One region of the Tepidimonas fonticaldi genome, then DNA from elsewhere that is predicted to be linked to it. Evidence: predicted binding sites of a transcription regulator. Region 1 holds the regulator's gene; the other holds the start of a gene.
What was found. Region 1 encodes FNR, which switches genes on or off when oxygen is low (the NO sensors DNR and NnrR bind a similar motif). Its sites were predicted from a motif close to TTGATNNNNATCAA; they were not measured.
Positions count from the first base shown of each region.

Region 2: the regulator FNR is predicted to act here: its motif matches at 3,567-3,580, upstream of A9O67_RS10570 (fatty acid desaturase).

Region 1 is NZ_LZDH01000056.1:156,411-171,639, forward strand. It holds gene A9O67_RS06540 (malonate--CoA ligase) at 1-1,145, shown strand, start outside; gene A9O67_RS06545 (universal stress protein) at 1,165-1,608, opposite strand; gene A9O67_RS06550 (heavy metal translocating P-type ATPase) at 1,752-4,157, shown strand; gene ccoS (cbb3-type cytochrome oxidase assembly protein CcoS) at 4,194-4,331, shown strand; gene ccoN (cytochrome-c oxidase, cbb3-type subunit I) at 4,405-5,844, shown strand; gene ccoO (cytochrome-c oxidase, cbb3-type subunit II) at 5,855-6,553, shown strand; gene A9O67_RS06570 (cbb3-type cytochrome oxidase subunit 3) at 6,566-6,703, shown strand; gene ccoP (cytochrome-c oxidase, cbb3-type subunit III) at 6,726-7,631, shown strand; gene ccoG (cytochrome c oxidase accessory protein CcoG) at 7,701-9,125, shown strand; gene A9O67_RS06585 (nitrogen fixation protein FixH) at 9,191-9,493, shown strand; gene A9O67_RS06590 (hypothetical protein) at 9,529-9,870, shown strand; gene fnr (fumarate/nitrate reduction transcriptional regulator Fnr) at 9,919-10,644, opposite strand; gene hemN (oxygen-independent coproporphyrinogen III oxidase) at 10,854-12,233, shown strand; gene A9O67_RS06605 (sulfite exporter TauE/SafE family protein) at 12,280-12,951, shown strand; gene A9O67_RS06610 (DMT family transporter) at 12,920-13,885, opposite strand; gene nadB (L-aspartate oxidase) at 13,882-15,229, opposite strand, start outside.
Region 2 is NZ_LZDH01000065.1:67,161-82,389, forward strand. It holds gene A9O67_RS10560 (symmetrical bis(5'-nucleosyl)-tetraphosphatase) at 1-819, shown strand, start outside; gene A9O67_RS10565 (DEAD/DEAH box helicase) at 770-2,275, opposite strand; gene A9O67_RS10570 (fatty acid desaturase) at 2,388-3,497, opposite strand; gene rpsT (30S ribosomal protein S20) at 3,692-3,988, shown strand; gene A9O67_RS10580 (DUF3579 domain-containing protein) at 4,167-4,487, opposite strand; gene A9O67_RS10585 (aspartate aminotransferase family protein) at 4,712-5,917, shown strand; gene argF (ornithine carbamoyltransferase) at 5,914-6,858, shown strand; gene A9O67_RS10595 (YkgJ family cysteine cluster protein) at 6,864-7,175, shown strand; gene pap (polyphosphate:AMP phosphotransferase) at 7,222-8,736, opposite strand; gene rpsU (30S ribosomal protein S21) at 8,935-9,147, shown strand; gene A9O67_RS10610 (GatB/YqeY domain-containing protein) at 9,294-9,755, shown strand; gene murI (glutamate racemase) at 9,773-10,597, shown strand; gene A9O67_RS10620 (MBL fold metallo-hydrolase) at 10,720-11,682, shown strand; gene A9O67_RS10625 (LytR/AlgR family response regulator transcription factor) at 11,695-12,600, opposite strand; gene A9O67_RS10630 (sensor histidine kinase) at 12,616-13,713, opposite strand; gene A9O67_RS10635 (DUF6622 family protein) at 13,806-14,327, opposite strand; gene A9O67_RS10640 (DUF2306 domain-containing protein) at 14,373-14,786, opposite strand; gene A9O67_RS10645 (hypothetical protein) at 14,950-15,229, shown strand, end outside.

The DNA of each region.
Region 1 (15,229 bases):
ATCGCAGCGGCACGCTGCTGGACCGCGCGGCGCACCAGCCGGACCAGCAGGTGCCCGCCGCGGTCGGGGCGCAGGCGCTGGCCTCCATCATTTACACCAGCGGCACCACCGGGCGCAGCAAGGGGGCGATGCTGACGCACGGCAACCTGCTCGCCAATGCCGAGGTGCTGCGCCGCTACTGGGACTGGCGCCCGGACGACGTGCTCATCCATGTGCTGCCCATCTTCCACGTGCACGGGCTGTTCGTCGCGGTGCACGGCGCCTTGCTCAACGGCAGCCCCATGCTGTGGGCGGCCAAGTTCGACCCGTGCACCGTGCTGAATTGGTTGCCGCGCGCCACCGTCTTCATGGGGGTGCCCACGCTCTACACCCGGCTGCTGGCCGAGTCGGAGCTGACCGCCGAGCGTTGCGCGCACATGCGGCTGTTCATCAGCGGCTCGGCGCCGCTGCTGATCGAGACCTTTCGCACCTGGCAGCAGCGCACCGGCCACACCATTCTGGAGCGCTACGGCATGAGCGAGACGATCATGCTCACCTCCAACCCCTGCACGCCCGACCCCCGCTACGGTGGGCAGGCCGAGCGCCGCGGCGGCACCGTGGGTTTTCCGCTGCCGGGGGTGGCGCTGCGCATCGTCGGCGATGGCGACCGGCCGTTGCCGACCGGCGAGGTGGGCGGTGTGCAGGTGCGCGGCCCCAGCGTGTTTCAGGGCTACTGGCGCATGCCCGACAAAACCCGCGCCGAGTTCACCGCCGACGGGTGGTTTCGCACCGGCGACGTCGGTGTCATCGACGAGCGCGGCTACCTGACGCTGGTCGGCCGCAGCAAGGATCTCATCATCAGCGGGGGCTACAACGTCTACCCGGCGGAGGTGGAGGGCGCGATCAACGAACTGCCCGGCGTGGCCGAAAGCGCCGTCGTGGGTGTGCCGCACCCCGATTTTGGCGAGGTGGGCGTGGCCCTGGTGATCGCGCAGCCCGGCCACCGTATCGATCCGGACGCCGTGCTGGCCACGCTGCGCACGCGCCTGGCCAACTACAAGGTGCCCAAACGCTGCGTGGTGGTGGACGAACTGCCGCGCAACGCCATGGGCAAGGTGCAAAAAAACCTTTTGCGCGAGCGCTACCGCGACAGCTTCGCCGCCTGAACGGCGGGCGGTGCTCGCTTCAGCGCAGCACCAGCACGGGGATGTGCGAGTGCGTCAGCACCTGCTGTGTCTCGCTGCCCAGCAGCAGCCGCTTGATGCCCCGCCGCCCGTGCGACGCCATCACGATCAGGTCGCATTTGTGGCGCTTGGCCGCGGCGATGATGGCCTCGGCGATCAGGTCGGATTTGACCGTGATCGGCTTGACCTTCACCTGCCGTGCCTGGGCCAGCGTCTTGACGGCGGCCACCGTCTGGCGCGCTTCGTCCTCCCACTGCTTTTCGATCTGCCGCACCTCGGGCGTGCCAAGCGCCACCCCCCCTTCGAAATATGTCTGCGGGTAGCGCGGCACGACGCGCAACGCGACGAGCTCCGCCCCCGTCAGGTCGGCCAGGGCGATGGCGTGCTCTACGGCACGGTCGGACAGCTTGGAGCCGTCGGTGGTTACCAGGATGCGCTGGTACATGCAGGGTCTCCTCTGAAAGCAATACGGCCGGCCTGCGGGGCCCGCCCGTAACTGCCTACCATCTTGGCACGGTAACACGCGCCCCGAGTCGGGGTTTGACCTAGGTCAAGCCTGTGTGCCGGTCGATCGGGTACCGTTCGGCAATGAGCGAAACAGCCCCGCCACCGCGAGCGGCTGCAGGGGCGTCCGTCCCTGCAGCGGGGGATGGCACGCCGTTGGCCGGGGTGTGGGGCGGCCACCGCGGGCCGCTGGAGGTGCACGACGACTTCCGCGTGCTGGACGACCCGCTGGAACAGCGCGACTTCACCGACACGCGTGAGGAGGGCGGCCGCACCGTCTGCGAATCGACGCTGGTGGTGCAGGGCATGTACTGCGCCGTCTGCGCCGACACGGTGGAGGCGGCGCTGGCCGGCCGCGGCGGCGTGCTGGAAGCGCAGGTGCACGCCGCCACGCGGCGCCTGACGCTGCGCTGGGACCCGGCGCGCACGCGCCTGTCGGAGCTGGCGGAGGCGGTCGGCCGCGTCGGCTACCGGCTGCTGCCGATGCAGCAGGCCTTTGCGGTCAGCGAGCGCACGCGCGAGACGCGCCGCGCGCTGTGGCGGCTGTTCGTCGCGGGCTTTTGCATGATGCAGGTGATGATGTACACGTGGCCCGAGTACGTCACCGAGCCGGGCCAGATCCCGGCCGACCTGCTGCAGCTGCTGCGCTGGGCGTCGTGGGTGCTGAGCCTGCCGGTGCTGCTGTTCGCCAGCGGGCCGTTCTTCGGCAGCGCCTGGCGCGACCTGCGTCAGGGGCGCATCGGCATGGACGTGCCGGTGTCGCTGGGCATCCTGATCACCTTCGTCGTCAGCACGCTGGCCACCTTCGATCCCACCGGGCCGTGGGGGCACGACATCTGGTACGACTCGCTGACGATGTTCGTGTTCTTCCTGCTCGGCGGGCGTTACTTGGAGTACAAGCTGCGCGATCGCACCGCCGGCGCCCTGGACGCGCTGATGAACCGCCTGCCGGAGGTGGTGCAGCGCGAGCGCGCCGACGGCGCGCTGGAGGCGGTGTCGCTCAAGCGCCTGCAGGCCGGCGACGTGGTGCACGTGCAGGCCGGGCAGGCGTTTCCGGGCGACGGCGAGGTGCTGTCGGAGGCCGCCACGGTGGACGAGGCGCTGCTGACCGGCGAATCGCACCCGGTGACGCGCCGCCGCGGCGAGGCGGTGGTGGCCGGCAGCCACAACCTTGGCGGCACGGTGCGCGTGCGGCTGCAGCGCGTCGGGCGCGAGACGCGCTTCGCGCAGATCGTCGCGTTGATGGAGCAGGCCAGCACCGACAAGCCGCGCCTGGCGCGGCTGGCCGACCGCGTCGCCGCGCCGTTCCTGGTGGCGGTGCTGCTGGCGGCAGGGCTGGCCGGGCTGTACTGGTGGCAGTTCGACCCCAGCCGGGCGCTGGCAGTGGCGGTGGCGGTGCTGATCGTCACCTGCCCGTGCGCGCTGTCGCTGGCCACGCCGGCGGCGATGCTGGCCGCGGCCGGCGGTCTGGCGCGCCGCGGCATTCTGACGCGGCGGCTGCAGGCGTTCGAGGCGCTGGCGGCGGTGGACACCGTCGTATTCGACAAGACCGGCACACTGACGCAGGACCGCGTGGTGGTGCGCGACGTGCTGACGTGCCCCGGCGTGACGCGCGCGCAGGCGCTGGCGGCGGCCTTGCCGCTGGCGCGCGCCTCGCTGCACCCGGTGTCGCGCGCGCTGGTGGCCGCCGCCGGCGAGGCGCCCGACGCCCCGGCGTGGGAAGTGCGCGAGACCCCCGGCCGGGGCCTGACGGCGCAGGGGCCGGACGGCCGGACGTGGCGGCTGGGCTCGGCGGCGCACTGCGGGTTGGACGAAGCGGCCCTGGTGGCCAGCGGGCGCACGCTGGCCGACGTGCCGTGCGCGTATCTGTGTGACGAGCGGGGGTGGCTGGCCACCTTCGTGCTCGACGAGGGCGTGCGCCCCGAGGCGCGCGAGGCGATCGAGCGGCTGCGCGCGCTCGGGCTGCAGGTGCGGCTGCTGTCGGGCGACCGGCTCGGCGCCGTGCAGCGCGTGGCGCGGCCGCTCGGCATCGAGCACGTCGTCGCCGGCGCCAGTCCCGAGGACAAGCTCGCCACGCTGCACCGCTGGCAGGCCGAGGGGCGGCGCGTGGCGATGGTCGGCGACGGCCTCAACGACGGCCCGGTGCTGGCAGCGGCCGACGTCTCGTTCGCGCTCGGCCACGGCGCGCCGCTGACGCAGACGCGCGCCGACTTGGTCGTGCAGAGCGGGCGGCTCACCGACATCGTGCGCACGGTGGAGATGGCGCGCGCGACGCTGCGCGTCGTGCGCCAGAATCTCGCCTGGGCGGCCGGCTACAACGCGCTGGCCGTGCCGCTGGCGGTGGCCGGCGTCATGCCGCCGTGGGCGGCGGGGCTGGGCATGGCGGCCAGCTCGCTGCTGGTCATCGGCAACGCGATGCGGCTGGGGCGGCGCGGCGCCCCGGTGGCCGACGGTGTACCGTCACCTGCCACAGCCCCTGCGCCGGCTTGATGGGCGCCTACCCCCCATGACTGGGAGAATCGAACGATGGAAATCCTCTACCTGCTGGTGCCCCTGTCGGTGGTGCTGGTGCTGCTGATCATCGGCCTGTTCTGGTGGGCGCTGCACTCGGGCCAATTCGACAACGTCGAGCGCGAAGGCGAGCGCATCCTGCGCCACGATTGACCTATGTCAAGGGCGCAGGGGGAGGGCTCCCGGATACTGCGCCTGGGTGATTTTCACAACAGGAGTGTTACCTATGTCTGCAACCACGGCGGCCCCCGCGACGGGGGTCTATAACGACAAGGTCGTGAGGCAGTTCGCCATCATGACCGTGGTGTGGGGCATCGTCGGCTTTCTGGTCGGCGTCATCATTGCCGCACAACTGGCCTGGCCGGAGCTCAACTTCGGCATCGAGTACCTCACGTACAGCCGGCTGCGCCCGCTGCACACCAGCGCGGTGATTTTTGCTTTCGGCGGCTCGGGCCTGTTCGCCACTGCCTATTACGTGGTGCAGCGTACCTGTCAGACGCAATTGTTTGCGCCGGCACTGGCCTCGTTCACGTTCTGGGGCTGGCAGGCCGTCATCGTGCTGGCGGCGATCACCTATCCGCTGGGCTACACCCAGAGCCGTGAATACGCCGAACTGATCTGGCCGATCGACATTCTGGTGGCCGTGGTGTGGGTGGCCTTCGCGATCGTGTTCTTCGGCACGGTGGGCACCCGCAAAGTGCGGCACATCTATGTGGCCAACTGGTTCTACGGCGCCTTCATCATCGCCGTGGCGATGCTGCACATCGTCAACAACATCCAGATCCCGACCAGCCTGACGCACTCGTACTCGGTGTACGCCGGTGTGCAGGACGCCATGGTGCAGTGGTGGTACGGCCACAACGCGGTGGGCTTCTTCCTGACCGCGGGCTTCCTGGGCATGATGTACTACTTCATCCCCAAGCAGGCCGAGCGACCGGTGTACTCCTACCGGCTGTCGATCGTGCACTTCTGGGCGCTGATCTTCACCTACATGTGGGCGGGTCCGCACCACCTGCACTACACCGCGCTGCCGGACTGGGCGCAGTCGCTGGGCATGGTGTTCTCGCTCATTCTGCTGGCGCCGAGCTGGGGCGGCATGATCAACGGCATCATGACGCTGTCGGGCGCCTGGCACAAGCTGCGTGACGACCCGATCCTGCGCTTCCTGATCGTGTCGCTGTCGTTCTACGGCATGTCCACGTTCGAAGGGCCGATGATGTCGATCAAGACCGTCAACGCCCTGAGCCACTACACCGACTGGACCATCGGCCACGTGCACTCCGGCGCGCTGGGCTGGGTCGGCTTGGTGACCATGGGCTCGCTGTACTACCTGATCCCGCGCCTGTTCGGCCAGAAGCAGATGTACAGCATCAAGGCCATCGAGCTGCACTTCTGGATTTCGACCATCGGCATCGTGCTCTACATCGCTGCGATGTGGATCGCCGGTGTGATGCAGGGCCTGATGTGGCGTGCGGTCAACCCGGACGGCTCGCTGACCTACACCTTCGTCGAGTCGGTCAAGGCCACTTATCCGTTCTACGTGATCCGTCTGCTGGGCGGCGTGCTGTACCTGGCCGGCATGTGCGTGATGGCGTGGAACGTCTGGAAGACCGCGGCCCAGGGCAAGGTTACCCCGGTGGCCATCCCTGCCCCCGCGCACGCCTGAGGAGGACACCATGGCCAACGCACAACACCAGCCGAGCGGTCACGAGCGCATCGAGACCAACAACTTCCTGATGATCGTCCTCATCACCCTGGTGGTGGCGGTGGGCGGTCTGGTCGAGATCGTGCCGCTGTTCTTCCAGCACTCCACGACCAAGCCGATCGAGGGCGTCAAGCCCTACCCGGCGCTGCAGCTGGCCGGGCGTGACATCTACATTCGCGAAGGCTGCTACGTCTGCCACTCGCAGATGGTGCGTCCGTTCCACGCCGAGACGCTGCGCTACGGCCCGTACTCGGTGGCCGGCGAGTTCGTCTACGACCACCCGTTCCAGTGGGGCTCCAAGCGCACCGGTCCGGACTTGGCGCGCGTGGGCGGCCGCTACTCCGACGAGTGGCACCGCATCCACCTGATCAACCCGCGCGACCTGGTGCCGGAGTCCAACATGCCCGCCTACCCGTGGCTGGAGCGCCGCCCCGTGGACGCCGACGCGCTGCCCGTCAAGATGCGCGCGCTGCGTCAACTGGGCGTGCCGTACACGGACGAAGAGATCACCAAGGCCACGGAAGAGGTCAAGGGCAAGACCGAGCTGGAGGCGCTCATCGCCTACCTGCAGGGTCTGGGGACCGCCCGCTCGTGGGACAAGCTGGCGCAGCCGGCCACCAAGACCGCCCAGTCCGCCGCGGGTCAAGCCGCAGCCGATGCGGCGCAGTGAGGGGGCGAGATCATGGATGTCAACGATCTGCGCGTCATCGTCACGGTGCTGAGCTTCGTGACCTTCATCGGCATCTGGGCCTGGGCCTGGTCCCGCAAGAACCGGGAGCGTTTCGAGGAAGCGGCCCAACTGCCCTTCCGCGACGAGTGAGGCCCGTCAGGAGAGAACCATCATGAGCGATTTCACCAGTGACTTCTGGCACCTCTTCGTAGCCGGCGTGACCCTGATCAGTATCCTGGCCTGCGCGTTTTTCCTGTGGGCCAGCGGCAAGACCAAGGTCACGCCCGCGGCGGACAACACCACCGGCCACGTGTGGGACGGCGACCTGCGGGAGATGAACAACCCCCTGCCGCGCTGGTGGGTGTATCTGTTCATCATCACCGTGGTGTTTGCCCTGGCCTACGGCCTGATGTACCCGATGTTCGGCAAGGTGCAGGGCCAACTGGGCTGGAGCTCCCAGGGCCAGTGGGAAGCCGAGCGGGCCAAGGCCCTGGCGGCGATCGAGCCCCTGTACGCCAAGTTCAAGGGCATGGATTCCAAGGATCTGGCAAAGGACCAGCAGGCCATGGCGGTCGGCGAGCGGCTGTACATGAACTACTGCGCCCAGTGCCACGGCTCGGACGCCCGCGGCAGCAAGGGCTTCCCCAACCTGACCGATGCCGACTGGCTGGGCGGTGACGGGCAGCCGGAGTACATCCACAAAACCATTGCCGAAGGCCGCCAGGGCATCATGCCCCCGATGGCGGCAGCGGTCGGCACGCCCGAGGATGTTCGCAACCTGGCGCACTATGTGCTGAGCCTGTCCGGTAGCCCGCACGACAGCGTGCGCGCCACGCAAGGGGCCGCCAAGTGGGGCGCCTGCGCGGCCTGCCACGGCGCGGACGGCAAGGGCATGCATGCCACCGGCGCGCCCAACCTGACCGACCAGATCTGGCTGCACGGTTGGGGTGAAGAGGCGATCATTAAAATGATCAACGAGGGCAAGACCAACGTCATGCCGGCGCAAAATGCCTTGCTGACCGATGCGCAAATCCATGTGCTGACGGGCTACGTCTGGAAGCTGTCGAATCCGAACTGATCCCGTCGCCGGGGGGCGGCGCCTGTGTGGCCCGCCTCCCGGTTTTTTTGATTCGTACCGAATACTGCCATGAGTACCAGCGCTGCCAACACGCCCCAAGGCCCGACCCCGTCGGATGAAGAGGTCGAGGTTTCCCTGTACGCGGCCCGCAAAAAGATCTATCCGCGGGCGGTGACGGGGTTGTTTACCAAGTGGCGCTGGGTCTTCGTGTGGTTGACCCAAATTGTTTTTTACGGATTGCCCTGGCTGGCCTGGAACGACCGGCAGGCCGTGCTGTTCGATCTGGAGGCGCGGCGTTTTTATATTTTTGGTCTGGTGCTGTACCCGCAGGATTTCATTTACCTGACGGGCATTCTGGTGGTATCGGCGCTGTTGCTGTTTTTGTTCACGGCGATCGCCGGGCGACTGTGGTGCGGCTACGCCTGCCCGCAGACGGTCTACACCGAAATTTATTTGTGGATGGAAAAGCTCTTCGAGGGCGACCGCTCGGCGCGCATGCGCCTGGATCAGCAGCCCTGGATCCTGAACAAGGTGGCCCGCAAGGGCGGCAAGCATCTGGCGTGGATCGTCTTTGGGCTGTGGACGGGCTTTACGTTCGCCGGCTATTTCACGCCGATTCGCGACCTGGGCGCGGCGTTTTTGGCCTGGAACCTGGGGCCGTGGCAAACCTTCTGGATCTTCTTCTACGGCTTTGCGACCTACGGCAATGCGGGCTTCATGCGCGAGCAGGTCTGCAAATACATGTGCCCGTATGCCCGCTTCCAGAGCGCGATGTTCGACAAGGACACGATGATCGTGACCTACGACGCCAAGCGCGGCGAGCCGCGCGGCGCGCGCAAGAGGTCGGCCGACCCCAAGGCGCTGGGCCTGGGCGACTGCATTGACTGCACGCTGTGCGTGCAGGTTTGCCCCACGGGCATCGACATTCGCAATGGCTTGCAATACGAGTGCATTAGCTGCGGAGCTTGCGTCGACGTGTGCGACCAGGTGATGGAAAAAATGGGCTATCCCAAAGGCCTGGTGAAATACTCCACGCAAAATGGCATGGAGCGTGGGTGGAGCCAGGCGCAAATGATTCGGCGCGTTTTCCGTCCGCGCGTTTTGATTTACAGCTCGATCCTGTTGGCCATTGTGGCGGCTTTGGGGGTTAGCTTGTGGTTGCGGGTGCCGCTGAAGGTCGATGTGATTCGCGACCGCGGGGCGCTCGCGCGCATGGTGGAGATGGGACGCATCGAAAACGTCTACCGCATCCAGTTCATGAACGCCTCGGAGCACGAGCGCGAGCTGGCCGTGACGGTGGAGGGGCTGCCGGGCATCGAGGTCACCTCCGAGCGCAGCGTGCATCTGCTGCCCACCGAGGTGCGCTCGGTCGCCGTGCGGGTGCAGGTGCCCCCAGGCTTGCAGGCCGGCTCGCATCCCATCACATTCGGCTTCCGCACGCCGGATGGCACGATCGATGTGCGGGAGAAGACCACCTTCGTGGTGCCCCGTTGACGCCAACCCCCGGGAAAACCCCCGGGGGGCTTCGAACCCAAGAGCGATACACCAAGGCCTACACTATGTCCACGATGACCGCCCCTACGCCCGCCCCGCCGTCCCCGGCACGCCCGTGGTACCGTGAACCGTATGTCTGGATGGTGATCGGGGGGCCGCTGGTCGTGGTGGTGGCGTCCCTGGTGACGGTCACGATCGCGGTGCGCAACGCGGATACGGTGCTGCCGCGCGAGGCCGCCCCGGCGCCCGCCGTCGTGGCGCCCGATCGGATGACCCCGGAAGAGCGGCTGCAGGCCGAAAAGGCCCTGCTGCCGGCCAACCAGGGCCGCAACCACGCCGTGTCGTCGGCATTGCCCAAAAAAGATTGAGGCCCCGCCGGGGCCACACCCGAGAGGAGTGCATGATGTTGGCCCAACGCGTGATGTGGATCGCCTGGCCCGCCTTCCTGATGGCGGCGGTGATGGAAATGGTGGTGTTCGCCTTCGTCGATCCCAGCGAGTTGCATTGGGCGGGGGAGTCGCTCGGGTGGTCGCGACAGACCGTCTATACCCTGGCCTTCTTTGTTTTCTGGGGCTTGACCATGGCGGCCGGCGCGCTCACGACGCTGTTGTCCTTGTCGCCGTGGGAGGTCAACCGCTGCCCGGTTCCGCCGGATCAGCGTCCCGCGGACTGTGTCCGGGGCGATGGGGCGGTGGCCAATCCCCGCCCGTCGTGCGACGACGGGCGCTGCGGCGGCTGCGCCTGAGCGGTCTGCATTCGATAGGACTGCGCTCGAGGGGACTGGCTGGCGCCGTCAGTCCCCGTCCGGGCTGGCGTGGTTGACGATGGCGCCCAGCGCGTCGGGGTCGAGGATGCGCACATAGCGCTGCTTGACCTCGATGATCCCGTCGTCCTGAAAGCGCGAGAAGGTGCGGCTGACCGTCTCCAGCTTCATGCCGAGGTAGCTGCCGATTTCCTCGCGGGTCATGCGCAGCACCATCTCGGATTTGGAAAACCCCCGCGCGTGCAGGCGCTGCACCAGATTCAGCAGGAAGGCCGCCAGCCGCTCCTCGGCGCGCATGCTGCCCAGCAGCAACATGACGCCCTGGTCGCGCACGATCTCGCGGCTCATGATGCGGTGCACATGGTGCTGCAGCGCGCTGAATTCGCGCGAGAGCTGCTCCAGCTTGTCGAACGGCAACACGCACACCTCGGCGTCCTCCAGCGCGATCGCGGAGCAGGAGTGCTTGTCCTGCACGATGCCGTCCAGGCCCAGGATCTCCCCCGCCATCTGAAAGCCCGTGACCTGGTCGCGCCCGTCCGCCGTCGTCACGCTGGTCTTGAAAAAGCCCGAGCGCACCGCGTAGAGCGAGGTGAACGCATCGCCCGCCGCGAACAGCGCCGCGCCGCGCCGCACGCGCCGCCGATTGGCGATCAGGTTGTCGAGCTGCTCCATCTCCCCGGGGTTGAGGCCGACGGGGATGCAGAGCTCGCGCAGATTGCAACTGGAGCAGGCGACTTTGATGCTGTGCAGATCCATGGGCGCTGTGGCGTTGCCGGCCCGCAGGCCGAAGGGGGACTGTCCAATGGGGGACTGCCAAATGCGACCGATGATAACAACCGGTCGGCGTGCCCGCAGCGTTTTGTCCCGGTGGGCGTTGCGGGCATCGGTGTGCAGTGGGTTTGACTCCCGTCAAGGGCCGCGGGGCCGTCCTGGGGCACATTACCCTCCCAATGGAGTCCATGCCCATGAAGCACGTCATCGATGAAGCCCTGCTGCGCCGGTTCGACATCCCCGGCCCGCGCTACACGTCCTACCCGACGGCGGACCGCTTCGTCGAGGCGTTCACCGAGCGCGATTACATCCAGGCGCTCGAGCAGCGCCGCGCCGGCTCGATGGCGCTGCCGCTGTCGGTCTATGTGCACATCCCGTTTTGCGAGTCGCTGTGCTACTACTGCGCCTGCAACAAGGTGATCACCAAGCACCACGGCAAGGCGGCGGAGTATCTGCGCTACCTCTCGCGCGAGCTGGAACTGCAGACCGACCACTTTGGCCGTGGTCACCGGGTCAGCCAGTTGCACCTGGGGGGCGGCACGCCCACCTTCCTGAGCGATGCCGAACTGGCCGACCTGATGGCCATGATCCGCCGCCACTTCGAGCTGGTGCCGGGGGGCGAGTACTCGATCGAAGTCGATCCCCGCACGGTGACGGCCGAGCGCCTGGCGCACCTGCACCAGCTGGGCTTCAACCGGCTGAGCTTTGGCGTGCAGGATTTCGATCCCACCGTGCAAAAGGCCGTGCATCGCATCCAGCCGGCGGAGCAGGTGTTTGCCCTGGTCGCCGCGGCGCGGGAGCTGGGCTTTGAGTCCATCAACGTCGATCTGATCTACGGCCTGCCCCAGCAGACGCCGGAGTCCTTCCGCCACACCCTGGAGCAGGTGGAGCGCCTGCGGCCGGACCGCATTGCGCTGTATGCCTACGCGCACCTGCCGGCGCGCTTCAAGCCGCAGCGGCGCATCGTCGTGGCCGAGTTGCCCAGCCCGGCCGACAAGCTGGCGATGCTGTCGCTGTCGCTGGACCACCTGAGCGCGGCGGGCTATGTGTATGTGGGCATGGACCACTTTGCCCTGCCCAACGACGCGCTGGCGGTGGCCAAGCGGCAGGGGCGGCTGCACCGCAACTTTCAGGGCTACAGCACCCAGCCCGACTGCGATCTGATCGCGCTGGGGGTGTCGGCCATCGGCCGCATCGGCGCCACCTACAGCCAGAACGCCAAGACGCTGGACGAGTACTACGACGCGCTGGACCAGGGGCGGCTGCCCATCGTGCGCGGACTGGCGCTGACACGCGAAGATCTGCTGCGCCGCAGCGTCATCATGGCCATCATGTGCCAGGGTTTGGTGGACTTCGAGTCCATCAACCTGGCGCATCTGGTGGATTTTCGTTCGCACTTTGCGCGGGAGCTGGAGCAGTTGCGCGCCCTGGAGCGCGACGGGCTGGTGCGCGTGGACGATGCGCACCTGGAGGTCACCGCGACGGGGTGGTATCTGGTGCGGGCGATTGCGATGGTGTTCGACCGCTACCTGCAGGTCGATCAGGACCGCGCGCGTTTCTCCAAGATCATCTGACCCCCCGTCCCGCCCCGTGACCGTGCGGGGCTGATAGCATGCGCCCATGCTCGCTTCCATGACGCTGTCGGCCCTGGTGATGGGCCTTGTGGGGGGGCCGCACTGCGTGGCCATGTGCGGGGCGGCGTGCGCCGGGATTGCCCGGGCCGCGGCGCCCCGGTCGCGTCAGGCGCTGTGGACGTGGCAACTGGGGCGCCTGGTGGGCTATTCGGTGCTCGGCGCGCTGGCCGGGGGTACGGTGCAGGGCATGGGGTGGCTGGGCCAGCAGACGGTGGTGCTGCGCCCGGTGTGGACCATGATGCACGTCGCCGCGCTGCTGCTGGGGCTGCTGCTGGTGGTGCAGGCCCGTCAGCCGGCCTTTCTGGACGGCTGGGCGCAGGCCGTCTGGCGCCGCGCCCGGCCCGTGATGAGCCGGCTGGGTGCCCGCGCTCCGGCGGTGCTGGGCGTGGGCTGGGCGCTGATGCCCTGCGGGCTGCTGTATTCGGCGCTGCTGGTGGCGTCGCTGTCCGCCTCGGCGCTGGAAGGCGCGGCGATCATGGCGGCTTTTGCCGTCGGGACCATGGTGTCGCTGGTCGCCGGGCCGTGGCTGCTGCTGCGGCTGGGCGATGCCCGATCGGGCGGGTGGGGTATACGCCTGGCTGGGCTGGCGCTGGCGGCCACGTCCGGCTGGGCGCTGTGGATGGGCATCACCCAGCCGACGGGTCTGTGGTGCGCGTGACGGGCGGTGTGGCCCGCGTGGGCCACGTCGCCACGATCAGGCCGAGCAGCGCGACCCCGAAGGCCAGCCACTGCAGCAGCGTCAGCCGCTCGCCCATGAACAGCACCCCGATGGTCGCGGCGCTGATGGGCAGCATCACGGTAAACACGCCGGCCCGCGCGGCGGAGACGTGGCGCAGCCCCGTCATCCACAGCCACACGGTCCAGACGCTGGCCGCCAGGCCGTAAAACACCAGCAGCGCCCACAGCGGCGCACCCATACGCCCCCAGTCGTAGTCCAGGGCGGCCCACAGGCCCAGCGGCGTCATCAGCGCCAGCCCCCACAGGTTGATGAGGGCTGCGATGCGCTTGGGGCCCATCTGGGCACTCAGGCGCTTGCCGATGACGACGTAGGCCGCCTCGCAGCAGACGGCAGCCAGCACCAGCAGGTTGCCCCACACCGCGAGCGGCAGCCCCATCCAGGTGGCGCTGGCGGCCGCTGCCGTGTGCGCGGCGGCCCCCTTGTCCAGCGAGAACAGCCCGATCCCCACCGCCGCCAGCCCGATGGCGGCCAGCGCCCGGCTGTCCAGCCGCTCGCGCAGGAAGAGGGCGGACTGCAGCGCCACCACGGCCGGGATGGCCGCCATGATCACCCCGGCCGCGCTGGCGGTGGTCAGGCTCACGCCATACAGCATGCAAATGGAAAACAAAAAATTGCCGAGCAGCCCCTGCAAAAACAGCAGCGCGTGCGTGCGGCGGCCGGGGGGCGCCTCGTGCGCGGGGCGGCGCACCCAGTGCGCCATGGCCGCGGCGCCGATCAAATAACGCAGCCACGCCAGCAAAAACACCGGCATGGCCGCGACCAGCGGTTTGGACAGGGCCACGTAGCTGCCCACCAGCGCCATGCTGGCGGCCAGGGCGCCGTAGGCCGTCCAGGGGGTGCGCGGGGGTGTCATCGGGGGTCGGGCACCAGGATGGTGGGGCGGGCCTCGGGCAGGGTATAGGGGTAGTCGCGGCTGTAGTGCAGGCCGCGGCTTTCCTTGCGCTGCTGGGCCGAGCGCACGATCAGGTCCGCCACCTGCACCAGATTGCGCAGCTCCAGCAAGTCGCTGCTGACGTGGAAGCGGGCGTAAAACTCCTGGATTTCGGCCTGCAGCAGCGCGATGCGGTGGGCCGCGCGCTCCAGCCGCTTGTCCGTGCGCACGATGCCCACATAGTCCCACATGAAGCGGCGCAGTTCGTCCCAGTTGTGGCTGATGACGACCTGCTCGTCTGCATCGATCACCCGGCTGTCGTCCCAGGGGCGTGCGGCGATGGGGGCGGGGCGGGGTTGGGCCACCATGTCGCGCACCGCCGCGCGCGCAAACACCATGCACTCCAGCAGCGAGTTGCTGGCCAGCCGGTTGGCGCCGTGCAGGCCGGTGTAGCTGGCCTCGCCCACGCAGTACAGGCCCGGCAGGTCGGTGCGCGCGCGCAGGTCGGTGACCACGCCGCCGCAGGTGTAGTGTGCCGCCGGCACCACGGGGATCGGCTCGCGCGTGATGTCGATGCCCAGCTCCGCGCAGCGCTTGAGGATGTTGGGGAAGTGCTCGTGCAAAAAGGCCGACGGCTGGTGCGAGATGTCCAGGTACACGCACGGGATGCCGTGCTTCTTCATCTCGAAGTCGATCGCGCGCGCGACGATGTCGCGCGGGGCGAGTTCGGCGCGCGGGTCGTGGTCCGGCATGAAGCGGCGGCTGCCCAGGTGCGGCGGCAGCTTCAGGATGCCGCCTTCGCCCCGCACGGCCTCGCTGATCAAAAAGCTCTTGGCCTTGGGGTGGTACAGGCAGGTCGGGTGGAACTGGATGAACTCCATGTTGGCCACCCGGCAGCCGGCGCGCCAAGCGGCGGCGATGCCGTCGCCGGTGGCGGTGTCGGGGTTGGAGGTGTAGAGGTATACCTTGCCCGCGCCACCCGTGCACAGCACGGTGTGCGGCGCCGCGAACACCTCCACCCGGTCGGTGGCCACGTCCAGCACATAGGCGCCCAGCACGCGCCGGGGCAGCTCGCGGCACTCGGCGTGGCGGTCGCTCAGGATCAGGTCCACCAGCGCGTGGGTTTCGAACACGTCGATATTGGCCGCCGCGCGCACCCGCTCGATCAGCGTTTGCTGCACGGCCGCGCCGGTGGCGTCGGCGGCGTGCACGATGCGGCGGTGGCTGTGTCCGCCCTCGCGCGTCAGGTGCAGGCCGTCGCCCTCGACGGTGAAAGGCGTGCCCAGCTCGCGCAGCCAGGCGATGGCCTCGGGCGCATGTTCGACG
Region 2 (15,229 bases), on a different contig from region 1:
TGCGACGGCGCGCTGCAGCACCTGCTGGACGAAATCGGCTTTTCCCCCAGCCGGGACCGCCTGGTCCTGCTGGGCGATCTGGTCAACCGCGGCCCGGCATCGCTGGCCGTGCTGCGCCGGCTGCAGGCGCTGGAGGGTTCGGCCGATGCCCTGCTGGGCAATCATGACCTGCACCTGCTGGCCGTCGCGGCCGGCGTGCGGCCGCCGCACCGCAACGACACGCTGGACGGCATCCTCGGCGCGCCGGACCGCGCGGCCCTGCTCGACTGGCTGCGCCAGCGACCGCTGGCGATGGCGCTGCACGGCTGGCTGCTCGTGCACGCCGGCGTGCTGCCGCAGTGGTCGGCGGCGCAGGTGCTGTCGCTGGCGGCAGAGGTGCAAGCCCTGCTGCGCGGGCCCGACCTGACCGACTGGCTGCACCAGATGTACGGCAACCAGCCCGACCGCTGGAGCGACGACCTGCAGGGCCCTGCGCGCTGGCGCGTCATCGTCAATGCCCTGACGCGGCTGCGCTTTTGCACCGCCGAGGGGGTGATGGAATTTGCCACCAAAGACAGCGCGGCCGACGCCCCCGCCGGGTACCTGCCGTGGTTCGACGTACCCGGGCGCCGCTGTGCCGGCACGCCAGTCGCGTTTGGCCACTGGTCCACCCTCGGGCCGCTGCAACGCGCGGACCTGCTGGCGCTGGACACGGGCTGCGTCTGGGGCGGGCAGCTCAGCGCGGCCTGCCTGCCGCACGCCCCCGTGGCGGACGCACGGCAGGTCGAAATCATCCGGATACCGTGTCCGCAGGCTCAGGCACCGGGTCGGGGGATGTGAGCGCCGGCAACGGCGCACGCAACAGGGCCGGCACCTTGCGCTTGGGCCGGATGTAGGCCGACAGGCCTTTGGGCGCGGGAGCCTTGGCCGGTTGCTCCCATTCCGGTTGGGCATCGGGCGGCAGGGACGGCTCGTACGGGCGGTCGTACAGCGGGTCTGCCGGCGCGCGCCGCTCGGCCGCCGGGCGCATCGGCCGGCCGGGACGCGCCGCAGGCTCGGCGCGCGCAGGTGCCTCACCGCCTTCGGCCTCGGGCGCCTGCCACAGGCGCTGGCCGTCGTTGTGGCGCGCAGGCCGGCCGCGCGGGCGGCGCTCGTCTTCGATCTCCAGCGGCTCGACCTCCGCCTTGCGGCCGATCAGCTTCTCGATATCCGCCAGGGAGCGGGCATCGCGACCGCTGACGAAGGAGATCGCCAACCCCGACGCGCCTGCCCGCCCGGTGCGCCCGATGCGGTGCACATAGTCCTCGGCGTTGAAGGGGATATCGACGTTGAAGACCGCGGGCACATCCTTGATGTCGAGGCCACGTGCGGCGACGTCGGTGCACACCAGCAGATCGACCTGCCCCTGCTTGAAGGCGTCGAGGGCTTTGAGACGCTCGTCCTGGCTTTTGTCGCCGTGCAGCGCCGCCACGCGCAGGCCGTCGCGCTCCAGCGACCGGGCCAGGCGCGCGCAGCCCAGCTTGCTGTTGACGAAGACGAAAGCCTGCTTGACCTGCTCCTGCCGCACCAGTTGCTTGAGCGCCTGGCGTTTGTCGTCCTCTTCCACCCGGTAAAAGCGCTGCTCCACGGTCGCCGCCGTGGTGTTGGCGCGCGCCACCTCGATCACCACCGGATCCTGCAGATAGCTCGATGCCAGGCGCTTGATCTCGGGCGAGAAGGTGGCGGAAAACAGCAGCGTGGTGCGCTGCTTGGGCAGGTAGGACAGGATGCGTTGCAGGTCGGGCAGAAAGCCGATGTCGAGCATGCGGTCCGCCTCGTCGAGCACCACATACTCGACCTGATTGAGCACCGCCGTCTTGGCCTCGATGTGGTCGAGCAGCCGGCCGGGCGTGGCGACCAGAATCTCCACCCCCTTGCGCAGTTCCTCGACCTGCGGCTTCATGTCCATGCCGCCAAAGACGACCGCGCTGCGCAGCGGGGTGTACTTGGCGTACAGCTTGACCTGCTGCGCTACCTGGTCCGCCAGTTCACGGGTCGGCAGCAGCACCAGGGCACGCACAGGGTGCCGCGCCGGCGAGGTGGACGTATTGGCGTGGCGCAACAGCCGTTGCAGCAACGGCAGCGAAAACGCCGCGGTCTTGCCGGTGCCGGTCTGGGCGGCGCCCATCACGTCACGGCCCTGCAGCACGACCGGAATGGCCTGTGCCTGAATGGGCGTCATGGTCGCGTAGCCCATCTCGGCCACGGCCCGGGCCAGCGGCTCGGCCAGATTCAGTTCGGAAAAAGCTTGTGTCATGTGGTGTTATTGTCGCACCGCAGCACGAAAGGCGCCACCGATGAACGACGAAGGGCCCTGCGGGCCCCTCGTTCGCACCGGTGGCGCACCCCGCACGGGCGGCACCTATCCGTCAGGCAAAGGACGGCGCGGGGTCGCTGGTCGGGCGCCCGTGGAAATCGGTCCAGCAGCGCCGCGTGAAGTCGTACAGCTTGCAGCGGCGCGCGGTGTCGAAGTACCAGCGCCAGCTGAAGCGCTGGATGATGATGCGCCCGGGCAGCATGTCCTCCAGCTTCTTTTGCGCCTGCTTGAGCTTGTACAGCGGCACGCTCATGTCCACATGGTGCGCGGTGTGCTCCATGATGTGGTGCATCAGCGCGCCGATCTTCAGCGGGAACTCCAGGTGCACCGTGGTCGACACGAACGGAGCCGCCTTGGCCCAGGCCACCTTGTCATCGTGCCATTGCACCGCTGGGTGCGTGTGATGCACGTACACCACGAAACCGATCATCGCGTTCCAAAACACGAACGGCACGACGAAGCCCATGACCACCTGCAGCCACACGGATTGCCCCGTGGCCAGCGCGGCCCCGACCATGCCGCCGATCCACAACAGCGCGACGCCCAGCACGAACACCCCGTCCCACATGAACTCGGGACGGCGCGTGCCCATGTAGGTCTTGCGCGGGAAGAACATGCGCAGCCACCACATCTCGATGAAGTAATACAGCGCGGGCCCCCAGCCGCTGCGGTAGATGCGCTCGAGCAAACGGCGCCCCGGCGACAGGGCATCGAACTCCGCCTTGGTCAGCGGCGCCCAGACGAAGTCCACCCCTTTCAGGTTGGTGTAGCCGTGGTGCACGACGTTGTGGCCGACCTCCCACAGGCTGTAGGGGGTGAGCGACGGGATCATCGCGATGCGGCCCAGCAGCTTGTTCAAGCCGCGGTGGGGCGTGTAGCTCTGGTGGCAGGCGTCGTGACCGATGATGAACAGCCGCCCGATGGTGAAGCCGGCCGCCAGCCCGCACAACAGCTTGGCCCACCACGCCTCGAAGGCAATGGTGCCGACGATCAGCGCCGCAAAAATCGCCCAATCCAGCACCAGCAAGGCGATCGCGATGGGCGTGCGGCGTTCGCCCAGCGGTGTGATCCAGCCACGGATGACCTTGCGGTGGGGCAACGGCTGCCCCGGGGGGATGGGTTGGGACGCCTCGGGCGCGGACACGATTTCGGTGGCGGACATGACAAATCGTTGGGACAGGGCTGACGCTGATGAGCCGGCGCAAGTATGCCCGATGATGCCTGCCCCCGTTTGATACAGGTCAAGCGACAACCGCCGATATCACCGCGCTGTTGCGTTCCCCACAAAGACCCACCGCGTCTTATAATGGCAGGCTTTGCTGGCAACATCCACCAATCCCAGAAGGAATTCAGCCCATGGCAACCAAGTCGAAGAAGTCGCCGCGCCTGGCCTCCGGCCGCAAGCGCGCGCGCCAAGACGTCAAACTCAACGCCCACAACGCGTCGCTGCGCTCGCAGTACCGCACCGCCGTCAAGAAAGTGGAAAAGGCCGTCGCCGCCGGCGACAAGGCCAAGGCCACCGAGCTTTTTGCCCAGATGCAATCGATCGTCGACTCCGTCGCGGACAAGGGCATCTTCCACAAGAACAAGGCCGCTCGCGACAAGAGCCGCCTGTCGGCCAAGGTCAAGTCCCTGGTCGCTGCGTCCGCCTAAATCCCGGACACCCTCGCCCGGACCCCGCCGGCGGCCAGCCGGCCGGAATGTCCGCCTTGGAACGGGTGCGCTGCCAGCAAAACCCCATCTCAACGCCGCCGTGGCCTACGCCCGGCGGCGTTTTTCATGGGGCACGCGTCATGGGGCGCGCAGATCCGAAAAACGGCGGCAGCGCGGATCAGCCGCGCGGCGGATCGGGCAGCAGACAGGCCTCGGTCACGACCAGGTCGTTGTCGCGCGCAAACCCCATCACGAAATCCCATGCCCGCTCGTCGTAGTCGCGCAACGCGCGGTTGACGACGACGCACTTGACGCCATTGATGACGGTGGGGATCACCCAGGGCGAGTAGCACAGGTGGGCGCCGTGCCCCTGCGCGGCCTGGGGATGAAACGGACTCATCACGCCCGCCAGGCGCTCGGCCCAGTCGCTGGGGCGAAACGTGCGGCCACTGCGCGTGACCCCCTGGATGAAGATTTCTTGGGCGTTGGGCGTGACCATCGCGCGGACGGCCGCGGCCGGTGGGCGCGCGGCGACAGGGAGGGTGGGTGGACGACCCCGAACACGGGGCGGAGGTGGCGCGAGGATCGCCCGGCCACGTGGAAAATTGTATCTTATATAAGACTTCGCCGCGTCCATCGCGGGTCCGCCAACCATCGACGGGCAGGCCCTAGAATCGCGCTTTCCCCGGCTGGCCCCTGCCCAACCCTTCACGCTGGATGCCCATGAACGCCACCCCTGCCCCGACCGAGCCGCACGTGATGTCCACCTACGGACGCGTCCCGATCCTGCTGACGCACGGGCGTGGCTGCCGGGTGTGGGATGCCGACGGCCGCGAGTACCTCGACGCGCTGGCCGGCATCGCGGTCAACACGCTGGGCCACGCGCACCCGCGGCTGGTGCGCGCGCTGCAGGACCAGGTGGCGCAACTGATTCACGTCAGCAACTACTACCACCACCCCTGGACCGAGCCGCTGGCCGCCGCCCTGTGCGAGCGCTCCGGCCTGGACAAGGTGTTTTTCTGCTCCAGCGGGCTGGAGGCCAACGAGGCGGCGCTCAAGCTCGCCCGCAAGTTCGGCCACGACAAGGGCATCGCCCGGCCGCAGATCGTCGTGTACGAGCGCGCCTTCCACGGCCGCTCGATCGCGACGCTGTCGGCCACCGGCAACCCCAAGGTGCAGGCGGGCTTCGAGCCGCTGGTGGAGGGATTCATCCGCGTGCCGATCAACGATCTGGAGGCGCTCAAGCGCGCCACCGACGGCAATCCCGACGTCGTGGCGGTGTTCTTCGAGGCCATCCAAGGCGAAGGCGGCGTGCACCCGCTCGAGCCGGACTACATGGCCGGCGTGCGTGCCCTGTGCGACGAGCGCGACTGGCTGCTGATGATCGACGAGGTGCAGTGCGGCATGGGCCGCACCGGCAAGTGGTTCGCCCACCAGTGGGCCGGTATCCGGCCCGACGTGATGCCGCTGGCCAAAGGGCTGGGGTCGGGCGTGCCGATCGGCGCGGTGGTGGCCGGTCCGCGCGCGGCCCAGATCTTTCAACCCGGCAACCACGGCACCACCTTCGGCGGCAACCCGCTGGCCACGCGCGCGGGGCTGGAGACCATCCGCATCATGGAGGACGAGGGCTTGCTCGACAACGCCGCCGCCGTGGGGACGCACCTGCACACCCAGCTCTGGGCCGAGCTGCACGGCCTGCCCGGCGTGCGCGAGGTGCGCGGCAAGGGCCTGATGATCGGGGTGGAGCTGGATCGCCCCTGCGGCGTGCTGGTCAACCGCTGCGCGCAGGCCGGGCTGCTGCTGTCCGTGACCGCCGACCGGGTGATCCGCCTGGTGCCGCCGCTGATCCTGTCGCGCGCCGAAGCCGACGAGATCGTGGCCAAGCTGGTGCCCCAGGTGCGCGCCTTCCTGAACGAGACCTCCGCATGAAACACTATCTGCAATTCAAGGACCTGCGCGCGGACGAGTACGCCTATCTGTTCGAGCGGGCAGACTTCATCAAGCGCAAGTTCAAGGCCGTCGAAAAGTACCAGCCCTTCGCCGATCCGGACCGCACGCTGGCGATGATCTTCGAGAAGGCCAGCACGCGCACGCGCGTCAGCTTCGAGGCCGGCATGTACCAGATGGGCGGCTCGGTGGTGCACCTGACCACCGGCGACAGCCAGCTCGGCCGCAGCGAGCCGATCGAGGACACCGCGCGCGTCATCAGCCGCATGGTGGACCTGGTGATGATCCGCACCTTCGAGCAGAGCAAGATCGAGCGCTTCGCCGCGCACTCGCGCGTGCCGGTCATCAACGGCCTGACCAACGAGTTTCACCCGTGCCAGATCCTGGCCGACCTGTTCACCTGGCTGGAGCACCGCGGCCGCCGCAGCGACGGCACACTGGATCCGGGCGCGCTGCGCGGCATCACAGTGGCCTGGGTCGGCGACGGCAACAACATGGCCAACACGTGGCTGCAGGCGGCGCAGATCCTGGGCTTTCGCGTGCACATCAGCACGCCGCGCGGCTACGAGGTCGACCCGGCCGTGGCCGGCGTGCCGCGCGGCGACTTCTGGCAGGTGTTCGACGACCCGATGGAAGCCTGCCGCGGCGCCGACCTCGTCACCACCGACGTGTGGACCAGCATGGGCTACGAGGCCGAAAACGAGGCGCGCCAGAAGGCCTTCGCCGCCTGGCGCGTGACGCCGGCGATGATGGCGCAGGCCAAGCCCGAGGCGCTGTTCATGCACTGCCTGCCGGCGCACCGCGGCGAGGAGGTCGACGCCGAGGTCATCGACGGCCCGCAATCCGTCGTCTGGGACGAGGCGGAAAACCGCATGCATGTGCAGAAGGCGCTGATGGAATACCTGCTGCTCGGCCGGCTGTGAGTGCGATGAGCGAGTGTCAGCGTTGCGGCGCATGCTGCGCCTGGTTCCGGGTCGATTTTTCGGTGTACGAAACGCAGGACGGCGGCGGCCAGGTGCCGGACGGGCTGACCGTGCCCGTCACTGGCACCACCGTGCGCATGCGCGGCACCGACCACTGGCCCCCGCGCTGCACCGCCTTGGCGGGGCGCGTGGGCGAACAGGTGGCCTGCGGCATCTACGAGTGGCGACCCTCGCCCTGCCGCGAATTCGCCGAGGGCAGCGACGCCTGCCAGCGCGCGCGGGCACGTCACGGTCTGCCGCCGGTACCGCCTGCCTGATCGCCGGACTGACCGCCCGCCACCGATGGGCCGGCGGGGCGACCGATCACAGACGGCGCTTGGCCGGTATCCCTTGTTCCAGCGCCTGCTCGATGCGGCGGCACAGGGTGCGCAGCACCTCGATGCGCGACCACAGCTTGTCGTCCGACGCCACCAGATGCCACGGGGCGACCCGGGTCGAGGTACGGTCCACCATGTCTTGCACCGCCCGTTCGTACTGCGGCCATTTGTCGCGGTTGCGCCAGTCCTCCGGGGTGATCTTGAACTGCTTGTGAGGCGTGGCCTCGCGCTCGCGAAAGCGGCGCAGCTGCTCCTGCGGCGTGATGGCCAGCCAGAACTTGACGATGATCACCCCCGCCTCGGTCAATTCCTCCTCGTAGGCGTTGATCTCGCCATAGGCGCGCATCCAGTCGGCCTCGGCGCAAAAGCCCTCCACCCGCTCCACCAGCACCCGCCCGTACCACGAGCGGTCGAAGATGACTGCGCGGCCATGCGGCGGGATGTAGCGCCAAAACCGCCACAGATAGGGCTGGGCGCGCTCGTTCTCGTTGGGGGCCGCAACGGGCACCACGCGGTAAAAGCGCGCATCCCAAGCCGCGGTCAGGCGGCGGATGGTGCTGCCCTTGCCCGCGGCATCCATGCCTTCGAACACCACCACCAGCGAGCGGCCGCGCAGGCGCAGATCGCGGCTCAATCCGTTGAGCCGGCCCTGCCAGCGCTCCAGCAGGCGCTCGTAGCGCTCGTGCGTCAGCCGCCGCCCGTAGTCCTGCGCCTTGAGCAGCGTCACGTCGTCGCCCGGCGCCTCGATCACGCTGGCGGGCAACGGCCCCTGGGGCGGCACGGGCGACGCCGGCGCCGCCGCGTGGCGCAGCACCGACAGCAGATGCCGCCCCGCCGTCAGATGGCGGTAGGCTTCGTCGCTGCCTTCGATGACGATCCACGGCGCTTCGCCCAGGCTGGTCTTGCGCAGCGCCTCGTCGCTGGCGTCGATGAAGTCGTCGTAGCGTTTGAGGTTCGCCCTTTCTTGCGGGCCGATGCGCCACGCCGTGCGGGGGTCGGACGCCAGCGCCTTCAGGCGCGCTTTGGCCGCCTGCCGGGACAGGTGAAACCAGAACTTCACCAGCACCACGCCCTCGGCCGTCAGCATGCGCTCGAACTGGCGGATGCGCTCCAGCCGGTGGGCGAAATGGTCGCGGCTGTCGCGCCCCTCGACCCGCGCCAGGATCGGATCGGTGTACCACGAGCCAAACAAAATCCCGATGCGCCCTTTGGGCGGCAACACCTGCCAAAACCGCCACATCTCGGGCCAGCGGCGGTCTTCGTCGGTCATGGCGCCGAACGCCTCGGTCCGTATGTGCCGCGGGTCCATCCAGGCGTTGAGCGTGTTGACCGTCTCGCTGCGCCCGGCCCCGTCCACGCCGTTGATGAGGATGACCACGGCGCGGGTGCCGCGGCGCAGCAACTCGTATTGGGCATCGAGCAAGGCGGCCCGCAAGGCCGGCACTTCGGCTTTGTAGGTGGCGCGGTCGATGCGGTGGCCGATTTCGGCCGAATCAAACATGGCGGTCTCCCTCCGTGATCGGCGTGACCATGTTATACCCTACCCAGTCACGCCGAATCGCCTATAATAAAGAGCTTTGCTGGCAAAACCCCGTCGGCCGTGATCACCTTGAAGACGGGGAACCCCTGCCAGGCAAGCCGGCGTCGGGTCTGATCTTCCCCACGTGCGGCCCTGGCACACCATGGAAACCATTGGCCAATGACCACCATTCGCGTTAAAGACAACGAACCGTTCGACGTCGCCCTGCGCCGCTTCAAGCGCACGATCGAGAAGCTGGGCCTGCTCAATGAGCTGCGCGCCCGCGAGTTTTACGAAAAGCCCACCGCCGAGCGCAAGCGCAAGAAGGCCGCGGCCGTCAAGCGCCACCTCAAGCGCGTGCGCTCGCAGCAGCTGCCGCAGCGTCTGTACTGATCGACCGGACGCGACGGCCGGCAACGGCAGATCCTGGCCCGCTGCGCCCGGTTTTGCCTGCCGTTCCCGGCCGACCCCAAAGCCCGCCAGAGGACGCTCCGGCGGGCTTTGTTGCTTGCTCACGACACCCTAGGACTGGACACCCCATGGCACTGAAGGACCGGATCACCGACGACATGAAGACCGCCATGCGCGCCAAGGACAGCGCGCGTCTGGGCGCCATCCGCCTGCTGCTCGCCGCGATCAAGCAAAAAGAGGTCGATGAGCGCGTGACGCTGGACGATGCGGGGGTGATTGCGGTCGTGGACAAGTTGCTCAAGCAGCGCCGCGACTCCATCGCCGCTTACGAACAAGCCGGCCGCACCGACCTGGCCGACAAGGAGCGCGCCGAGGCCCAGGTGCTCGAGGCCTATCTGCCCGCGCGGCTGGACGCCGCGGCGATCGCTGCGGCCGTGCAAGCGATCGTCGGCCGCGTCGCCGCCGACCTGGGCCGCTCGCCCACCCCCGCGGACATGGGCAAGGTCATGGCCTTGGCCAAGGCCGAGCTGGCCGGGCAGGCCGACATGGGCCAGGTGTCGGCCGCGGTCAAGGCCGCCCTGGCGGGCTGACCTCCGACGCGCTGCGCATGGGCGCCGCCCCAGCCTTTGCTGCGGACGCCCCGATCGGGGTGTTCGACTCCGGGGTGGGCGGCCTGTCGGTGTTGCGTGAAATCCGGGCTCGCCTGCCGGCCGAGCGGCTGATTTACGTGGCGGACTCGGGGCACGCGCCCTACGGCGACAAATCGCCCGCCTATGTGCAGGCCCGTGCCGAGCACATCCTGGCCCAGTTGCGGCACGCCGGCTGCAAGGCCGTCGTGGTCGCCTGCAACACCGTCACCGGGCTGTCGATCCGCGCCTTGCGCGAACGCCATCCGGACTGGCCGCTCGTGGCCATCGAGCCGGCCGTCAAACCCGCGGCCGCCCTTACCCGCAGCGGCGTCGTCGGCGTGCTGGCGACCCGCAACACGGTGAACAGCCCCGGACTGGCGCGCCTGATCGCGGCGCATGCGGCCGGCGTGCGGGTGCTCCCGCAAGCCTGCCCGGGCTGGGTGGAGCGCGTCGAACGCGGCGAACTCGACGGCCCCGACACCGAGGCTGCGGTCGCACAGCGCGTGCGGCCGCTGCTCGCGGCCGGGGCCGACGTGCTCGTGCTCGGGTGCACGCACTACCCTTTCCTGCGCCCGGTGATCCAGCGCATCGCCGGTCCGGACGTCACCGTCCTGGACCCGGCCCCCGCGGTCGCGCGCGAACTGGCGCGCCGGCTCGACGAGGCCCACCTCACCACGCCCGGCGCTGCCCCCGGCGACGTCGTGTTTTGGACGAGTGGCGACCTGGCCCAGACGGCACGCGTGATCGGGCTGCTGTGGGGGCAGGCCGTACAAGTGCTGCGCCTGCCCGACGGCGCCACATAACCCCTCAATACCCCTGCTCTGCGCACGGCTTTGTGAATCCGTCCACGACAGATCGCCTTCGGCCCTAAGCTCAGGCCTTCCGCCCACTGCGGGCAGTGTGGACGCTGCAGGAGGTTTTGCGCATGGACAGACGGTCGTTTTTGGGTGCCGGCATCGCCGCCACCGGATGGCTGGCCCTGGGGTCGGCGTGGTCGCAACAGGGCGCCCCCAATTTGGGGGCCCCCGCCCTGCCCTCGCCGGGCATGCGCCGCATCCGGCTCGGCGCCTTCGAGATCATCGCGCTCAACGACGGCGCCTTGCGCCGCCCGCTGGGTGAGGAGTTCGTGCGCAATGCCCCGCTGGAGCAGGTCAAGGCCCTGCTCGCCTCGCAGAACCTGCCCACCGATTACGTGGACATCCCGTTCACCGCCTTCCTGGCGGTGACGCCGGCAGGCAAGTTCCTGTTCGACACTGGCTTTGCCGACAACGGCCCGCCCACGACCGGCCGCCTGCGCGACAACCTGGCGGCCGCCGGCTACCAGCCGGAAGACGTCGACCACGTCGTGATCAGCCACTACCACGGAGACCACATCAACGGGGTGCGCCTCAAGGACGGCCGCCTCACCTTCCCCCGCGCCAAAATCCACGTTCCGGCACCGGAGCACGCGTTCTGGATGGACGACGCGCGCATGGCCGGCGCGCCGCAGGCGATGCAAGGTGCCTTTCAGGCCGTGCGACGGGTGTTCGGCGGTCTGCCGCCCGACCGGCTGGTGCCTTTTCAGCCCGGCGCGGAGCTGGCACCCGGCATCCGGGCCGAAGCGGCCTTCGGCCACACGCCCGGCATGTGCGTTTTCACGCTGCGCTCCGAGGGCCAGGGCTTCATGTACATGGCCGACACGGCCAACATTCCGTCCCTGTTCGTGCGCAACCCGGACTGGTCGGTGGTGTTCGACATGGATGCGGACCTGGCCCGGCAGACGCGGCGCCGCATCTACGACCAGATCATCCGCGACAAGCTGATGGTGGGAGGCTTTCACTTCCCCTTCCCCGCCCTGGGGCACATCGAGGCCGCCGGCAGCGGCTATCGGTTCAATCCGGTGGCTTGAACCTGGGCCGGTCTACATCGCCTTGAAGCGGGCGGCGTACAGCCGGCTGACACCCACGCGCTGCGCCAGTCCGTGCAGGCGCAAGAAGAGCCGCCCGGACTCGTCTCGCTCGGCCACGTCGATGGCGTCCGCCCGCACCACCGTACCCCGATGCACCTGCCAAAACTCGTGCGGGTCCAATCGGGGCAGCAGGTCCTTGAGCGGCATCCGGATCAGGTATTCCCGGTCTGCGGTGAGCACGCGCACATACTTGTCGGCGGCGTCGAAGGCGAGCACGTCGGCAATCGGTACCGGCCGTACCGTAGCGCCCGGCGTGCCAGGCAGAGCGCACATCAGGGTTCGCAACGGGGTGCGGTCGGCGCCGCTCGTCGACGTGGCACTGGTCGGCCCGCGGGCCCCGACCAGGGCGCTGGCCAGGCTGGCGAGGCGCTGCAGGGTTGCCTCCAGCACCGCCTCTCGCTCCGCGACCGTCACGGGGCCGTCGAAGGTGAGGCCGGGTCCGAGTGCGCGCCCTCGGCCCCAGTCGCGCAGTTTGTCCACCGTCTTGCGCAGGCGCTCCGGCTGCACCGGCTTGAGCAGGTAGTCGATGGCCTGGGCCTCGAACGCCTGGACCGCATACTGGTCGTAGGCGGTGACGAAGACCACGGCCGGAAACGGCCGTGCCCCCGGCCCGGCCGTGGGCCAGCGCTCGGCCAGCGCCGCCGCGGCCTCCAGCCCACTCTGCCCTGGCATGCGGATGTCAAAAAACACCACATCCGGCATCGATTCCAGCGCCTGTTCGACGGCAGACAACCCGTCGGACACCACCGCCACCACCCGCAGCTCTGGCCATACACGTGCCAATTCGGCCTGCAGGCTGGCCGCCAGCAACGGTTCATCCTCGGCAATCAGCGCGGTCGGCGCGGCAACGTTCCCCATGGACTTTCCTCTCCCTCAAAGCGCCAGGGACGGGCGCACGCCATCCCCGGACGTCGGCGGCCGCACCGGCAGGCGTACACGCGCCACCGTGGTCGGTCCGGGCTCGGCCAGCAGTTCCAGTCCCGCCTGGGCACCGTAACAGGCGGCCAGACGCGCCCGCACCTGTTCCAGGCCAAAATGCGTCCCCGTCGATGCCGCGGGCGGTGCGTCGCCACCCGCCGGATCAAACCGCCCTCCGGAGTCGCGCACCTCGATCACCAGCATGCCGTCGGGCCCGTCCACCGCCGCACGGACCTCGATCCATCCCCCTTGCACCACCGGCTCCAGCCCGTGGCGGATGGCGTTCTCCACCAGGGGCTGCAACAGCAACGGGGGTACCGGCACAACCTGCAGCGCCGGGGGCAACAGCAGACGAAAACGCAACCGGTCGCCCATGCGCACCTGCATCAGCTCCAGATAATCCTGCACCCGCTCGAACTCCTGCGCCAGCGGGTGCCAATCGGTGCGCGATCCGCTCAGCGTCGCGCGCAAATAGCGGTTCATCCGATCCACCATGCGCTGCGCCGCTGCCGGGTCCACCCCGATCAAGGCGCGCAGGTTGGCCAGGGTGTTGAACAGCATGTGGGGGTCGAGCTGGGCCTCCAGCAGCTTGAGGCGGGCTTCACTCGCCTGCCGCTGTGCCTCGACCTCGGCCAGACGCGCGCGGGCCAACAACTCGCGCGCCACGAACACGTAGGTGGCCACGCCGCCCGCCACCAGCGAAATCAGCAACATGCGCAGCGTCGTCGTTGGCGCCGCGCGCCAGGTGTGCCCGAGCGGATGACCCAGCAGGCCGTCGGCCACGATGCTGCCAACGGCGTAGCCCAACGGCACGGCTGCGATCACCCACGCCGCCGTCGGCAGCGGTCGGATCGCACCGCCAAAGCGTTGGGACATCCCGTACAGCCCGCCATCGATCAGTGCCCAGATGCTCAAGCCGATGCACTGCGCAGCAAGCAGATTGCCCCACAGGCCGTAGGCGTCGCCGCGTGGCAACAAAACCCCGATCAGGGCATTGAACGCCACGACCACCAGCAAGCGCACCGGCCACCGGGGACGACGGGAACGGGTCAACCAGGCCATCACGGCAGTATGCCCAAGCTTGTGCGTGCGTGGGACACGGACACACGCCACACGCGCCTCGCGGGCCAACCCCGTCCCCGGCATCACACCCAGCCGCTGTGGGGGCCAGCCCGATCCGCAGCCAGGGCCAAGCGCCACAAGCGGGTCGCACGAGCGGCAAACACCCCGCTGAAGCCACCGTACAGCGCGCTGACCAGCGGGACGAAGACCGCGTCGAGCGCCAGTGCCGGCTGCACGGACAATGCCGCCGCGACGGCAAACTTCGCACAAAACACGCCCATCATCAGCAGCATGGGGACGACGCTGCCGGGCATCACCAACCGGCGTCGCGCCGCGTCATAGCGAATTGGCGAGCTGGCAGGCTGGCGCACGAACCAGACGAACAGCACCACCGCGCTGCCCAGCCACAACAGCACCGCAACGGCCGAGGGCCCGAAGGCGGACAGCACCCCCTGGAGTGACAGGCCGGTCATCGCCATGGCCAATGCGGTCACGCGCATGAGGCTGAGTTCGTGGGTGAGCATCTGCCGCAAGCCCAACCAGATCAACAGCCCCAGCACGGCGAATACCCATGCGGGGGTGTGCGTCAGAATTTGCCATCCCATGACGGATCTCCTTTCAAAACGGTCGCTTGATAACAGGGGCCAAGGTCACAGCCAGCCCAGCCACTGGCCCCAGACCAGTTGGCCCAGGTAGCGCGACGGCAGCAGGGTGAAGCCACCGGCGACGATGCAGGCGCCGACGTACAGTTGCTGCATGGCCAGCCGGTGCCCGGCGATGTTGCGCCGCGCCAGTTGGCGAAAGGCCACCCACAGCCCACCCGCGGTCACCGGAATCAGCAGGTGGATGGGCGTGTACCCCGCCACATTGGGCAGTTCGAAATCGCGAATGAACAGCGCCGAGATAGCCGTGACGATCATCAAGGTGACCCATGCGTACCCGAAGGCACGGTGCAGGCGGGGGCGCGCGGCGCCGGCTCGGCGCGTCCACAAGGCGACCGGGCCAATGACCACGGCGGCCAGCGCGGCGCTGAGATGAATGGCGATGGTGGGGGTGAGTTGCATGACGCAGGCTCCTGGTTGGGTCACGATGTGACGCGCACTGTGCCGACCTGCGCCGGCGACCGCCAGCCGTATGCGACAGAATGCCGGCCACGGGCGCCAAACGCCTTCGCGTCGGCGTGAAATGCCGGCATGACCCTCAGCCTTCTTGCGTTGTCCCCTCTGCATGGAAATGATTTTTTTGGTGCTGGCGCTGGGCGCCGGCCTGCAGGTCGCCAAGGTTCGCGAACAGCAACAGCGCATTCGCTTGCTCGGCCGCTACTTGCAGCCCTACCGTATCGAACGCCTGATGGAAACCCTGCTGGACGGTTACCTGCGCGCCCTGGGCGAGGACGACCCCGCCCGGCGCGACCAGATCTGGGCCCTGCTGACCACAGCCGAAACCGAGCTGCGGGACCAGGTCCGCCAACTGGCCGCCGATGTCGAGCAGATCTGGCCGGACGATG